4 regions of the Chryseobacterium sp. 22532 genome follow, and region 4 is predicted to be linked to each of the others. Evidence: riboswitches for the same ligand, from Rfam matches in the RefSeq annotation. Region 4 holds a riboswitch; each other region holds the start of a gene.
The links. Region 4 has a riboswitch for cobalamin ahead of ACTJIV_RS17460 (TonB-dependent receptor plug domain-containing protein). Riboswitches for the same ligand answer to the same signal wherever they lie in the genome.
Positions count from the first base shown of each region.

Region 1: linked by a shared signal. The riboswitch ahead of ACTJIV_RS17940 (acyl-CoA thioesterase) and the one ahead of ACTJIV_RS17460 (TonB-dependent receptor plug domain-containing protein) in region 4 are both predicted to bind cobalamin.
Region 2: linked by a shared signal. The riboswitch ahead of ACTJIV_RS03025 (TonB-dependent receptor plug domain-containing protein) and the one ahead of ACTJIV_RS17460 (TonB-dependent receptor plug domain-containing protein) in region 4 are both predicted to bind cobalamin.
Region 3: linked by a shared signal. The riboswitch ahead of metE (5-methyltetrahydropteroyltriglutamate--homocysteine S-methyltransferase) and the one ahead of ACTJIV_RS17460 (TonB-dependent receptor plug domain-containing protein) in region 4 are both predicted to bind cobalamin.

Region 1 is NZ_JBQENJ010000006.1:363,788-366,932, forward strand. Features, by position in the region: gene ACTJIV_RS17930 (XAC2610-related protein) at 1-418, shown strand, start outside; gene ACTJIV_RS17935 (HD domain-containing protein) at 429-1,019, shown strand; gene ACTJIV_RS17940 (acyl-CoA thioesterase) at 1,172-1,555, opposite strand; cobalamin riboswitch at 1,673-1,851, opposite strand; gene ACTJIV_RS17945 (hypothetical protein) at 1,904-2,701, opposite strand; gene ACTJIV_RS17950 (GEVED domain-containing protein) at 2,934-3,145, shown strand, end outside.
Region 2 is NZ_JBQENJ010000001.1:644,478-647,622, forward strand. Features, by position in the region: gene ACTJIV_RS03020 (transporter) at 1-720, shown strand, start outside; cobalamin riboswitch at 913-1,098, shown strand; gene ACTJIV_RS03025 (TonB-dependent receptor plug domain-containing protein) at 1,265-3,145, shown strand, end outside.
Region 3 is NZ_JBQENJ010000002.1:663,761-666,905, forward strand. Features, by position in the region: gene metE (5-methyltetrahydropteroyltriglutamate--homocysteine S-methyltransferase) at 1-1,588, opposite strand, end outside; cobalamin riboswitch at 1,764-1,949, opposite strand; gene ACTJIV_RS07210 (Lrp/AsnC family transcriptional regulator) at 2,104-2,565, shown strand; gene ACTJIV_RS07215 (carboxymuconolactone decarboxylase family protein) at 2,624-3,088, opposite strand.
Region 4 is NZ_JBQENJ010000006.1:262,118-265,262, reverse strand. Features, by position in the region: gene namA (NADPH dehydrogenase NamA) at 1-511, opposite strand, end outside; gene ACTJIV_RS17465 (cytidine deaminase) at 610-1,092, shown strand; cobalamin riboswitch at 1,440-1,614, shown strand; gene ACTJIV_RS17460 (TonB-dependent receptor plug domain-containing protein) at 1,646-3,145, shown strand, end outside.

The DNA of each region.
Region 1 (3,145 bases), 100 kb from region 4:
TGTAACAACACTAACCCACGGAATGGTCCATGATGATCCTGTGGTTTTTGGAGATTTCAATTTTGACGGGACGGAAGATGTAGCCATAAGAAACGGCAGTGGCGGAAACTATGGCAGTGCTTCTTTTGATGTGTATGTATTTAATTCCACAAAGAAACAATTTGTTCTGAGTAAAGAACTTACTGAAATTGCCAGCTCCTATCAGGGAATGTTTGATGTAGATTCCAAACGGAAACGATTGACCACTTATGCCAGATCCGGCGCATCTCTACATTACACCTACGAATATCAGGTGATTCCCAACAAAGGATTGGATCTGGTTTACGAAAAAATCAGTGATTTCAGTGATGAAAAAACGAAAGTGACTGTTAGGGAAAAGATTAATAATAAATGGATCGTTAGAAAATCATCCAAATAATAAAAAAGAAATGAAAATACAAAAGGAGATCGATTTTATCCTGGCAGTGGATGCCCTGAAAAACGTACAGAGAAGAAATTACAATGCCGATGATTCCAGAAGGGAAAATACGGCCGAACACTCATGGCAGATCATTATTTTGGCGCAGATCCTTTATCCGTATGCTAAAAACCGTGCAGATATTGATCTTTTAAGGGTCATAAGAATGCTTTCCATTCATGATTTAGTGGAAATAGAAGCAGGAGATACTTTCCTTTTTGATGAACAGGCGATGGTAGGAAAATTCGAAAGGGAAAAGGTTTCAGCGCAGAAAATCTTTGGAATCCTTGATGAACCTTTGCGTACCGAGTTCTTTGAATTATGGCTTGAATTTGAGGAAGAAAAAACACCGGACGCTATTTTTGCCTGCGCCATTGACCGTATTATGCCGTTTATCTTAAATTCACACACTTCAGGAAGAAGCTGGACGGAAGCCGGTGTGACTGAAAAGCAGATCAGAAATATGCTGGAAAATGCTATTAGGAGGGCATCGGATGAGATGGGAGAGGCCTTTGAGACATTACTGATCAGAAGCTTGGATACTGACAAGGTTGTTCGGTAGATTTATCGCAAAAAAAAATTAAAATTAAAACTGCTGTTTTTTAAGATAAACAAGAGCGTTTCACTTATCAGAATAATACAATTTTACAAATACAATTTTTTTGTACCTTATAAAGGGTTTCGGGCGGCCAAAGGCCGCCCGAAACTTATTCTTTACATTATTCTTATCGGTTTTTTAAACTCATCAATCGCTACAAAAGTGAAATCACCCACGATGGCTCTTTCTCTTTCATACGAGTACATTTGCTCCGTATAGATTTCTACATTCACTTTCATGCTGGTTTTTCCGACATAGTCAACTTTTCCGATCAGCTCTACAATGGTTCCTGCAGGGATAGGCTTTTTAAAATCGATCTTATCGCTGCTTACAGTTACCACTCTTTTTCTTGCAAAACGCGTTGCAGTGATAAAAGCTACTTCATCCATCAGCTGCATGGCAGTACCTCCGAAAAGAGTGTCATAGTGATTGGTAGTGTTGGGAAAAACCGCTTTAAAAATTCTGGTCTCGGATGCTGCAATTCTTTCTTCTGTAGTCATATTTCATTATTAATTAATGCGAAATGAAATAATATCAAAATAACAGAACAGTGACAGGAATCATGGAGAATCCCTGAAGCAGTCCATCAGATCAATAAACTTCAAATCGCGAAAGTTTCTTGTTTAAAGAAATAGGCAGGTCTCCTGACTTGTAACATCTTTTATCTCCTTCCCGTGCCCTGCACAGTGGATCCTTGATAAAGACTTCAGTTACTTACAGTTGCGCGACAGTCCGTGATTTTCACACGGTTCCCTTTTAATCTGCGTTAAGCAGAACCAATTTCTGTGATGAATTAGCGTTAAACTTTTTCAGGGCAAAAATAAGAATATTACTGCGAAAAACGACAATTATTCCGGACTATTGTAAATAATCTGGCTCATTACCTTTCCTTCCTTGATGGTCCAAAGTGTGACATATCTGTTTTCACCCGAGCCATTGATCATATAAAGATAAATGTGATCATTGTCAAGAGCCGTTACTCCGACATTATTGAAATCCATGGTAGGCTGGAACATATTTTTAATAGCTTCCCTTACAAAAACAGAACCTCTTCCCGGCTGTTGTACTCTGATGGACTTAATCTCTGTCATCCCTTCCGGAAGCCCGTCTTTAATTCCCCATGGCTTTACTTTATCTATAGTAAGGATCTTTCCATCCGTATCTTTTTCCTGCTTTCTGTAACCGGCATTGGACGGATAAACGTCAATAACCACCTTGGTTCTTTGTGAAGTCGGTATTTTTGGATTGCTGTTGTCTGTGAAGATTAGTGATTTCCCGTTCTTGGATTTAGAAGGTGTAAACTGAGGAAGCTGGTCGATAAAGGCAATACGCCCTTTATTTACCATCCCTTCCTTCTCAAGATTCTCATATCTTACAAAAGGTTTTTCCTCATCCTGCTTTTCAGGATATTTAATCCATACCCATTCCGTTTCTCCGGGTGCAGGTTTTACATAAACAAATACATCCCCTTTACGCATCCGGATCTTGTCTACGATTTTTCTGTAGTCATCCTTATGGACGCGCACGTTGGCGTAGCCTTCTTCAGCTTTTACAACACCAAAAGGAACCTTATTCTGTCCCTTGACAAATGCCAAAGAAAAAAGGCTGAAAGCGGAGAGGTACAATGCTTTGTTTATGGAAATCATTTGATGAAAATTTTTGATCCCTCAAATATATAAATTAAATGTTTTTTTGATCAGTAAAATATAACAGTATTTGATTAAAATGATCAATATGTTCTAAAAAAGTTATTATCTGATCAGAAAATAATATTTTTTTTGTGTAAAACGTTTCAGATGGAGTATTTATTAATTAAAATTTAATAATATGTAAATAATTTAAACTATTTTTCAAACGAAAATCCATAAACAAATAAATATGATCAAAAAGCTACTTTTTATGCTTCTGCTTTTTTCAGGTGCAGTACAATTTCAGGCAGCCAGTAGAATAGACAATATGTGCGCAGAATCTGCCTTTACTGTTCCGATGAATTTAGCAGCTTCCAATATTAGTTTTACTTCTGCACATATCACCTGGGATCCTATACCCGGAGCTACAGGCTATACCGTGAAATGGAGGGCCTCAACATC
Region 2 (3,145 bases), on a different contig from region 4:
GAAAACCTTTTTGTAAAAGATCTTACACAGGATCAGTATTTCAATACCCTGCAGGTTTGGGGAAAAATTCCATTGACAGAAAAGCTGAGTGTATACGCTAGCCTGCCATTTCATTTTCATGAGAAGAGAACAATTCAGGGCGATATCAACATTAATGGAATCGGAGATCTGAACCTGATGGGAATTTACCGGATCCTCAGTTCCAAAGATCATTTCCATCAGCTCAACGGTGGTTTGGGGGTGAAAATTCCTTTGGGAAAATTTGATGAAAAAGGAGCTTCAGGAGTCAATCCAAGTTTTCAACTGGGAACGGGAAGCTGGGACTACCAGGCTGCTTTGAACTATAAGTTTCAAAAGAATAAGCTGGCTGTGCTGATCAACACAGATTACACCGTAAAAACAGAAAACAAAAAGAATTACCGTTTCGGAAACCAGTGGAATTATGCCGCAACAGCTTTTTATCAGCTTGCAGGAAATGAAAAAGCTATTTTCTCTGCCAAAGCCGGACTTCAGGGCGAAGTCTATGATAAAAACAAACAGTTTGATGAGGTATTGCCTAATACAGCAGGAAGCGCTTTATATGGAAAGCTTGGTTTTGAGGCTTCGTATAAAAAGTTCAGCCTGGGTGGAGAAGTCATGCTGCCTGCTTATTCCAATCTGGCAAGCGGGGACATTGAAGCAAAATCCAGGTTCAGTGTTTTTATCAATTTTGGAATTTAATATAATGGCCAAAGCCACCAGGTACAGATTGTTCAATCTTTAGTCTCGTAAAAATTTCAAACTTTAATCTAAAAAACAGGTGGCTGAGATTCCCGAGCCACCTGTTTTTAATACATCTTCTTAATATTTTCTGTTTTTCATAGTGTTGAGAATTAATTTATTATGCCGTTATTGCATATATTAAGTTATTTTCTATCTTTGCCGCAATCTGGTGCGCTGTAAAAAGCACTTAAAAGGGAACCTGGTGAAAATCCGGGACAGACCCGCTGCTGTAAGCTCCACATCAAAGTTTTTGAAGAGTATATCCACTGTTTTTTTTATGGGAAGGATTTCAAAAACGGAGTAAGTCAGAAGACCTGCCAGAAGATAAACGTTTGATGCTTTCGTGGAATAAAGCTTAGGACAACAATGATTCTGTGCAGTAACAGCTGCGCTTTATCTTTGCTATCTTATATCCATTAGCGTCAGCATTATTCTCAATGAGCTAATGGTCAGAAAATGTACTGCTTCACAGTTTAAAAAAGGAGTTATCACATTATTTGTGATGGCATCTCAACTTATATTCTCTCAATCCGGAGACACCATCCGGGAAAAAACCATCCTCCCGATTCAGCTTTACAAAAAAGATTTTAAAGAAATCCTTCCTGCCCAGATCCTGTCCGGCGAACAGCTGGAAAGACTGAACAGTCAGTCGGTGGCCGATGCCTTACGGTATTTTTCGGGAGTTCAGATCAAAGACTATGGCGGAATGGGCGGCCTGAAAACTGTCAATATCCGTAGTATGGGAAGCCAGCATGTGGGTGTTTTCTATGACGGTATCCAGCTGGGAAATGTTCAGAACGGAATCGTGGATCTTGGAAAGTTTTCACTGGATGATCTTGAAGCCATTTCTTTATACAACGGCCAAAAAAGTGAAATTTTTCAGCCGGCAAAGGATTTCGGATCTTCCGGATCGATTTATCTTCAGCCTAAAATACCAGTTTTTAAAGGGAATCAGAAGACCAACTTAACGGTGAAGCTGAAATTAGGCTCCATCAGTTTATTTAATCCTTCCTTCCGTGTGGAACAGAAGCTTTCAGAGAGAATTTCGGCAAGTTTCAGCTCGGAATTTGTACAAAGCGATGGATTGTATAAGTATAAATACGAAAAGAAAAATTCTGACGGATCTGTTGCCAATGATACCATTGCAAGAAGATATGATTCCTACATCCGGGCGAAACGTTTTGAAGGTGCCTTAAACGGGACCATTAATGATGGAAGTTGGAGCGTACGCGGCTACGGCTATATTTCCGATCGTGGAGTTCCCACAGCCATTGTTAATAATAATTTCACACCTAAAGGTCAGCAAATGCTGGATGAGAGCTATTTTGTCCAGGCCAGTTTCCGTAAAAAGCTGTTCCCAAAATTTGAAACTCAGTTCAAAGCAAAATTTGCGTATGATTACACCCGGTTTTTAGATACGGTGAATGTAGCAACAACGGTTCTTCCGATAGATAATTCGTATGTTCAGAGAGAGCTTTATTTTTCCAATTCCAATCTCTATTCTATTAATCAAAACTGGGATGTAAGTGCGAGTTTTGACTTTCAGTATAATAATCTGAATGCCAGTCTGAGAGATTTTTCATATCCTACACGATATACTTCGCTCGTTTCTTTTGCCACGACCTATCAATGGAACCGTTTTAAGTTTTTGGGAAGTATTCTTGGAACTTTTGTTCATGAAAACGTAAAAATGAATGCGAAGTCTCCTGATAAAACCGAATGGACCCCTTCCGCTTTCCTGAGCTATCAGCCTTTTGAATCCAAAGATCTTACCGTAAGGGCTTTCTACAAAAGAGTATTCAGAATGCCTACTTTCAATGATCTGTATTACACCATGATCGGGAATGTCATGCTGAAACCTGAATACACGAATCAGTACGATGCAGGTTTTACCTACGAGAAGCTCTTTGACCATCAATTTTTTAAAGGAATCTATGTGAAAGTGGATGGCTATTATAATGAAGTTGAGAACAAGATTATCGCTGTTCCTACCACCAATCTTTTCAGATGGATGATGGTGAATTTAGGTGAAGTGAAAATCATCGGGGCAGACGTGAATGTGCAGGCTGAATTTGACATTAATAAATTGAAACTGAAACCTTTGGTAAGCTATACCTATCAGCGTGCCGGGGACTATACTGATAAAAGTGACGATTATTACGGTGACCAGATCTCCTATGTGCCGTGGCATGCATTGACCTTTACCCTAATGGCAGACTATAAAGACTGGAGTTTCAATTACAGTTTTATGTACACCGGAGAACGCTATGATGCCCAGCTGAATAATATCAAAGCCAATTATCTCCAGCCATGGTACACGCATGATTTATCCGTTCAGAAAAAATTCAACTGGCATTCTCACCAGATTAAAGCCGGTTTTGAG
Region 3 (3,145 bases), on a different contig from region 4:
ATCGGCTGCCGTAGCTCTGAACCCATCCGTTTTGAGTAAAAGCAAATCCGGAAAGCTGTTCCCCGAAATATTCTACCATATCATTACGTTCAAATTCCCCGTGAACCAGCACATCAATACCTATCTCTTCCTGCCAGCGGATGGTTCTTTCTGTCTCTTTTTTAAGAAGATCATCATATTGTTCAGCGGTCAGTTCCCCTTTTTTAAATTTTGATCTCCATGTCCTTACTTCCTTAGTTTGAGGAAAAGAGCCAATCGTTGTCGTAGGAAATAAGGGAAGCTGTAAAACTTTTTGCTGCTCTTCTTTCCTTATGCTGAACGGACTGTTTCTCTTTGCATCATCTTCAGTTGTTACATCCGTACGGTCTTTTACTTCCTGATTGTGGATCAAAGCTGAGATTTTACGGGTGTCAATTGCTTTTTTATTTTCGGCATACTGTTGCAGAGCCAGGTAATCTGCATTTCCGGAAGCAAGCTTTTTCAAGGTAACAATTTCATCAACTTTTTGTTTGGCAAAAGCCATCCATTGCTTAATTTCAGGAGATAATGTTTCTTCATTCGTCTCCAGTTCAAGATCAAAAGGAGAGTGAAGCAGAGAACATGAAGGGGCAATGAAAACCCTGTCTGAACCAATGGTGCTGACCGCTTTTTCTATAAAGCCTAAAGATCTTTCAAAATTATTTTTCCAGATGTTCCGCCCATCTACAATACCTAAGGATAGACTCAATGTTTGAGGAATGGTACGTAAAACTTCATCCAGCTGTTCAGGACATCGTACCAGATCGATATGCAGGACATCTACAGGAAGTGAAGCTGCTAATGAAAGGTTGTCTTTTAAACCTTCAAAATAAGTAGCAAGAATAAATGTAAGATTCGGGAACTGTTTTCTGATTTCAGCATAAACAGATGGGTAGATTTCTCTTGCTTTTTCAGTAAGATCCAGACCTAAAAAAGGTTCATCAAGCTGAATCCATGTGGCACCATGGTTTTCCAGTTCTTTTAAAATTTCGATATATACCGGAAGCAGATTTTCTATGAGGTCCAGTTTATCAAACCCGTCTTCTTTCTCTTTTCCCAGAAGAAGATAGGTAAGAGGACCTAATATCACGGGCTTGGCATTTATTCCGGCTTCTTTTGCGCTGATGAATTCACTGATGATCTTTTTGGAAAATAATCCGAACTGCTGGTTCTTCTGAAATTCAGGAACGATGTAATGGTAATTGGTATCAAACCATTTTGTCATTTCCATGGCGGTAATGTCAAGGCCGTCTTTCTGGTAGCCTCTTGCCATGCCAAAATATAGATCAAGCTCAGAATTGGATGCTCTTGAGGCAATTTCTTTATAGCGTTCGGGAATTGCTCCCACAACTAGAGTCATGTCCAAAACCTGATCATAATAAGAAAAGTCATTGCAGGGAATAAGGTCAATTCCTGCTTCCTGCTGCATTTTCCAGTTCTGCCGGCTAATGGTTTTCCCGGTTTCCAGTAATTCGTTTAATGATGTTTTGCCTGACCAATACTGTTCGCAGGCTTTTTTGAGTTCTCTGTGGCGGCCAATACGCGGGCTGCCAAGAATGTGCGTTTGCATGTTTTTAAACTTTAAATTAGACAATTAGGATTTTAAAGGCTCTTTTAGATGCTCCGCAATGCTGTTTGGAAAGAATTTTAGGATATAAATGGATACAGTGAGGACGTAATTTCCCGGTAATGCAGGGACGTTCAAAGTATCATCTATATGAGCTGAAGCTTCAGACCGCGAAAGCATTGTCAATTCAGAATAGGCAGGTCTCCTGACTTGTAACAGTTTTTATCATCCTTCCCGCTTCTGGCAGTGGATATACTTGGATAAAAACCATTGTTGTGTTACTTACAGTTGCGCGACAGCTCATGATTCTCACACGATTCCCTATTAATCTACGTTATGTAAAACCTCTTCTGTTTGATGAAGTATGTTAAAGAACAAAATCTATGTCAAAGGTATTGATTAAAGTGAATTGATTGGTTAATTTGTAAAAATTAGGAATATTATTTTGTTTTGGTCTTATTTTAAAGTTAAAAATTCTGTAAATTTGAAAAACATAACCTCAAAAAGAATATTATTCTGTGGAAAGACTTGACGAAAGGGATCTTCAATTGCTCAGAATCCTGCAAAAGAATGCTAAATTGACTGTAAAAGAGATTGCAAAAGAAGTCAATCTTTCACCTTCACCTGTTTTCGAACGGATGAAAAGACTTGAGCAGGAAGGATATATCAAGCATTATGCAGCTGTACTGGAAGCAGAGAAGCTGAACCGTGGGTTTACTGTTTTTTGCCAGATTAAACTTAAAATCCATGACCGTTCTGTAGGAAATCAGTTTGTTGAAGATATCTTACAGATTGATGAAATTGCTGAATGCTATAATATTTCAGGAGATTTCGATTTTCTCCTGAAAGTTCAGGTAAGAGATATGAAACATTACCAGGACTTTGTGTTCAATACGCTGGGTTCATTAGATTCTATAGGAAGTGCACACAGCACTTTTGTGATGGCCGAGGTTAAAAATATTCACGGAGTAAGTATTTAAAAATAAAAGCAGCACCCATAGGATACTGCCATTATAATTTTTTAAATCATTAATTTTTTCAATCTTTAAATAAAATTAACTGCTCCATTCTCACTACTGCATTTTGTTGATATTCTTCAGTCAGATTAAATATTTTCCCCAGTTTTTGGGAAGCACTGATGAAACTGATAAAGGTGCAGAGCTCCGAAATTTCTTTTTCGGAAAAGAATTCTCTCAACATGCTGAAATGGCTCTTGAGTATGGAACGGTGATTTTTAGAGAATAGCTCTGCGAAGCTTACAGCTACGGAAATTTTAAGATCTGACTTGCTGAAATCGGGTCTTCCGCCTTTTACCATGCAGTATTCACAGCCATTGCCAAATGCAAGTGTTCTTCGGATCTGTTCCAGTAAATCAGAGTCTAAACTTATATTTTTAAAGAAAGTCTCTTCAAGTCTGTTCCAGTGGTATAGTATTTCAGGGTTATGGCCAATAAGTTTTTCAAATGGTGTATTTCCATTGTCTGAAAATTCAATTGTTGTCATATTTTTTTATGTCAAATTTCTGTCTAATTCATGTAGTTTTAAAATGGATTTAATGAT
Region 4 (3,145 bases):
TGTGAATTTCTATCATATCAAAACCGGCTTTTACAGCTCTTTTTGCTGCTTCTTTAAAATTCTGTACCTGTTCCTTAATCTCGTCAGCAGTCAGAACATGCGGAATCCTTTCAGTAGGATGATAAGGAATAGGACTAGGTGCAACGGTTTCCCAACCTTCTTCAACAGGAATCTGCAGGTTATTCCATGTGGAACCTTTTCTTCCGGCGTGGGCAAGCTGAATCCCTATTTTACTTTCTGAACGGGAATGGACAAAATCAACAATTTTCTTAAGTTCTTCTGCCTGCTCATCATTCCAGATACCCATACAGTGGTTGGTAATTCTTCCACGAGGCTCTACTCCGGTGGCTTCAACCATGATAAGTCCGGTCCCGCCCTGAGATCTGCTTCCGTAGTGTACAAAATGGAAATCATTAGCCAATCCATTTTCGCATGAATACATACACATGGGAGACATTACCCATCTATTTTTCAATTCTATATTTCTAAATTTTACTGGTGTGTATAACATTTTACTTTTTGATTTTCAATTTAATGATGAATAAAAAAAACATTGTCGAAGTGATGAAAAAGAAGTAAATTTGGCCCCCTTTTTAGTCTTACTAATATATGAAAAAAGACATACAGATCAGTTACGAGCATTTTAAAAACAGCAGTGAGCTGAACGATATAGAAAAAACTTTATTTGAAAGAGCAATACAAGCCCGTGAAAATGCTTATGCGCCCTATTCGAATTTCCTTGTAGGATGTGCCGTCTTACTGGAAAACGGTGAAATTTATTCCGGCAACAATCAGGAGAATGCAGCCTATCCATCGGGGTTATGTGCAGAAAGAACGACTCTTTTCTGGGTGGCAGCCAATTTTCCGGATGTCAAGGTGAAAAAGATCTTTGTCGTTGGGGGGCCTAAGGAATTTCATGAGAAAAATCCTCCGATTCCACCTTGTGGAGCCTGCAGGCAAAGCCTGATAGAATATGAAACGAAACAGAACGAAAACATCATCCTTTATTTTTCAAGCATGAATGATGAAGTGGTAAAGGTTCATTCTATTAAGGATTTGCTGCCTTTCTATTTTGATTCATCGTTTTTGTAAAGGTGAAATTTTGTGAACAGGAAATTTTGGTTGATGTGAATAGTGAATTTTGCTTCGCAAGTGAATGGTGAATTAAAGTTTTAAGAATCAAAAACCAAGAACCAAGAATCAAGATTTCAAATACCATACTTTTGTCAATGGTCAATTTTATTTTACAAATGAATTGTTAATTTAAGAATTATTTTCAATTTTGTACTGTCATGTTCATTAATGATCATTTATACTTTTTAAAAATTTCCCTGCGAAGCAAAATTCACTATTCACTATTCACTATTCACTATTCACTATTCACAAATAACCACTCACAATTGACTTTTTGTCTTTTTTGCGCAATAATTTTAAAAAGTTATCTTTGCAAAAATTTTGGTTTCCAGCATTTTGGAAATAATAGGGAATTGGGTGTAACTCCCAGACTGTCCCCGCAACTGTAAATCGCAATAAGATTTCTGTAAAAAACCACTGTTCAAACGGGAAGGTGCAGAAAGCGAAAGTCAGGAGACCTGCCAAAATTATAACTAAAAACGTATTACTTTCGGAGGAAAAGTAAAATAGTATGGATATAAAAAGGTCTTTATTACTACTTTGTTCGTCTTACGGCAGCTTTCTCTTCGGACAGGAGAAGGCGGTTGACACCATTTATATTTTCGACAGCCAGATGAGCAAGGTAAAGCTTTTCCATCCGGTACGTACGATCACTCCAAAAGATCTCGAAAAAAACTCAGCCAATCTTTCTGAACTTTTACGCTTTCAGTCTTCTATTTATGTGAAAGAAAATGGCCGTGGGGCGGTTTCTTCTCCTTCATTCAGGGGAACAACAGCTCAGCAGACCGCTTTTGTGTGGAACGGAATCAACATAAATTCCAGCTTTTTGGGGCAGGGAGATGTGAATAATATTCCACTTTTCGGATATGATCAGATTGATATAAAAGCGGGTGGCGGAAGTGTTGTTTATGGCAGCGGAGCTATTGGAGGAAGTATTCATTTAAATAATATTTTGGATTTCAACAGGGGCTTCAAAGGTTCTGTTTATTCGGAGGCGGGCTCTTTTGATACTTATAATAATTTTCTGCAAGCTTCATTCAGCAATGATAAATTAAGCGTTAAAGTTTCCGGGAGCTATTTAACGAGTCAGAATGATTATAAAGTTCCTGAATTTGTTGTAGGAAGTACGGGATTTTATAATGTTAACGGCAGATATTACAATACTTCAGTTAACATCGGAGCTTCTTATAAAATTGCTGATCACCAGACTATTTCATGGCAGAACCAGATGTTCGATGCATCACAGCATTATCCTGTTTTTGAACAAATCGGAAACAGAACAAAATATAACGCGCAGACTTTAAGAAGCCTGATCGCATGGGATATCAATAAAAGTAATCTTTCAAACAGCTTAAAAGCAGCTTATACGGAAGATAATTTTCAGTATTTTTCGGATCTTAACCAGCCTAAAGCAAGCGGTGCAGAGGGAAAAAATTATATTTTCAAAAATGATTTCAACTATTTCATCACTCCAAAGATCAACATCAATGCTATCGGGGAATTTCAGGTGAATAAAGGGGAAGGTTATCAATCCGGAATTGGGGTCATCAGCAGAAATGTAGGTTCCCTATCCGGCTTAATCAGGTATTTTGCCACGAAGGAGCTTCGTTTTGAAGCCGGGATCAAGAAGGATTTTGTGGAGGATATCTCTTCTCCGCTTCTGTATTCTTTTTCGGGAAAATGGGATGCTTTACAATGGTATCGTATGGGAGCCAGTTTTTCAAGAAACTTCAGATATCCTTCTTTTAATGATCTTTACTGGCAGCCAGGAGGAAATCTGGATTTGCTTCCTGAAACATCCACGAATATTGACATGAGCCATGAGTTCAGCTTAGGAGATTTTAAAATTACATTGAGTCCTTATTATATGGACATCAAAAATCTCATCAACTGGTTACCTACTCCCTATGGATACTGGGCACCTGTGAATACGTATAAAGTTGAATCTTACGGATTGGAATCACAGGTTAAGTGGAACAAAAAATTCGGGAAACATGCTTTAAAGCTGGAT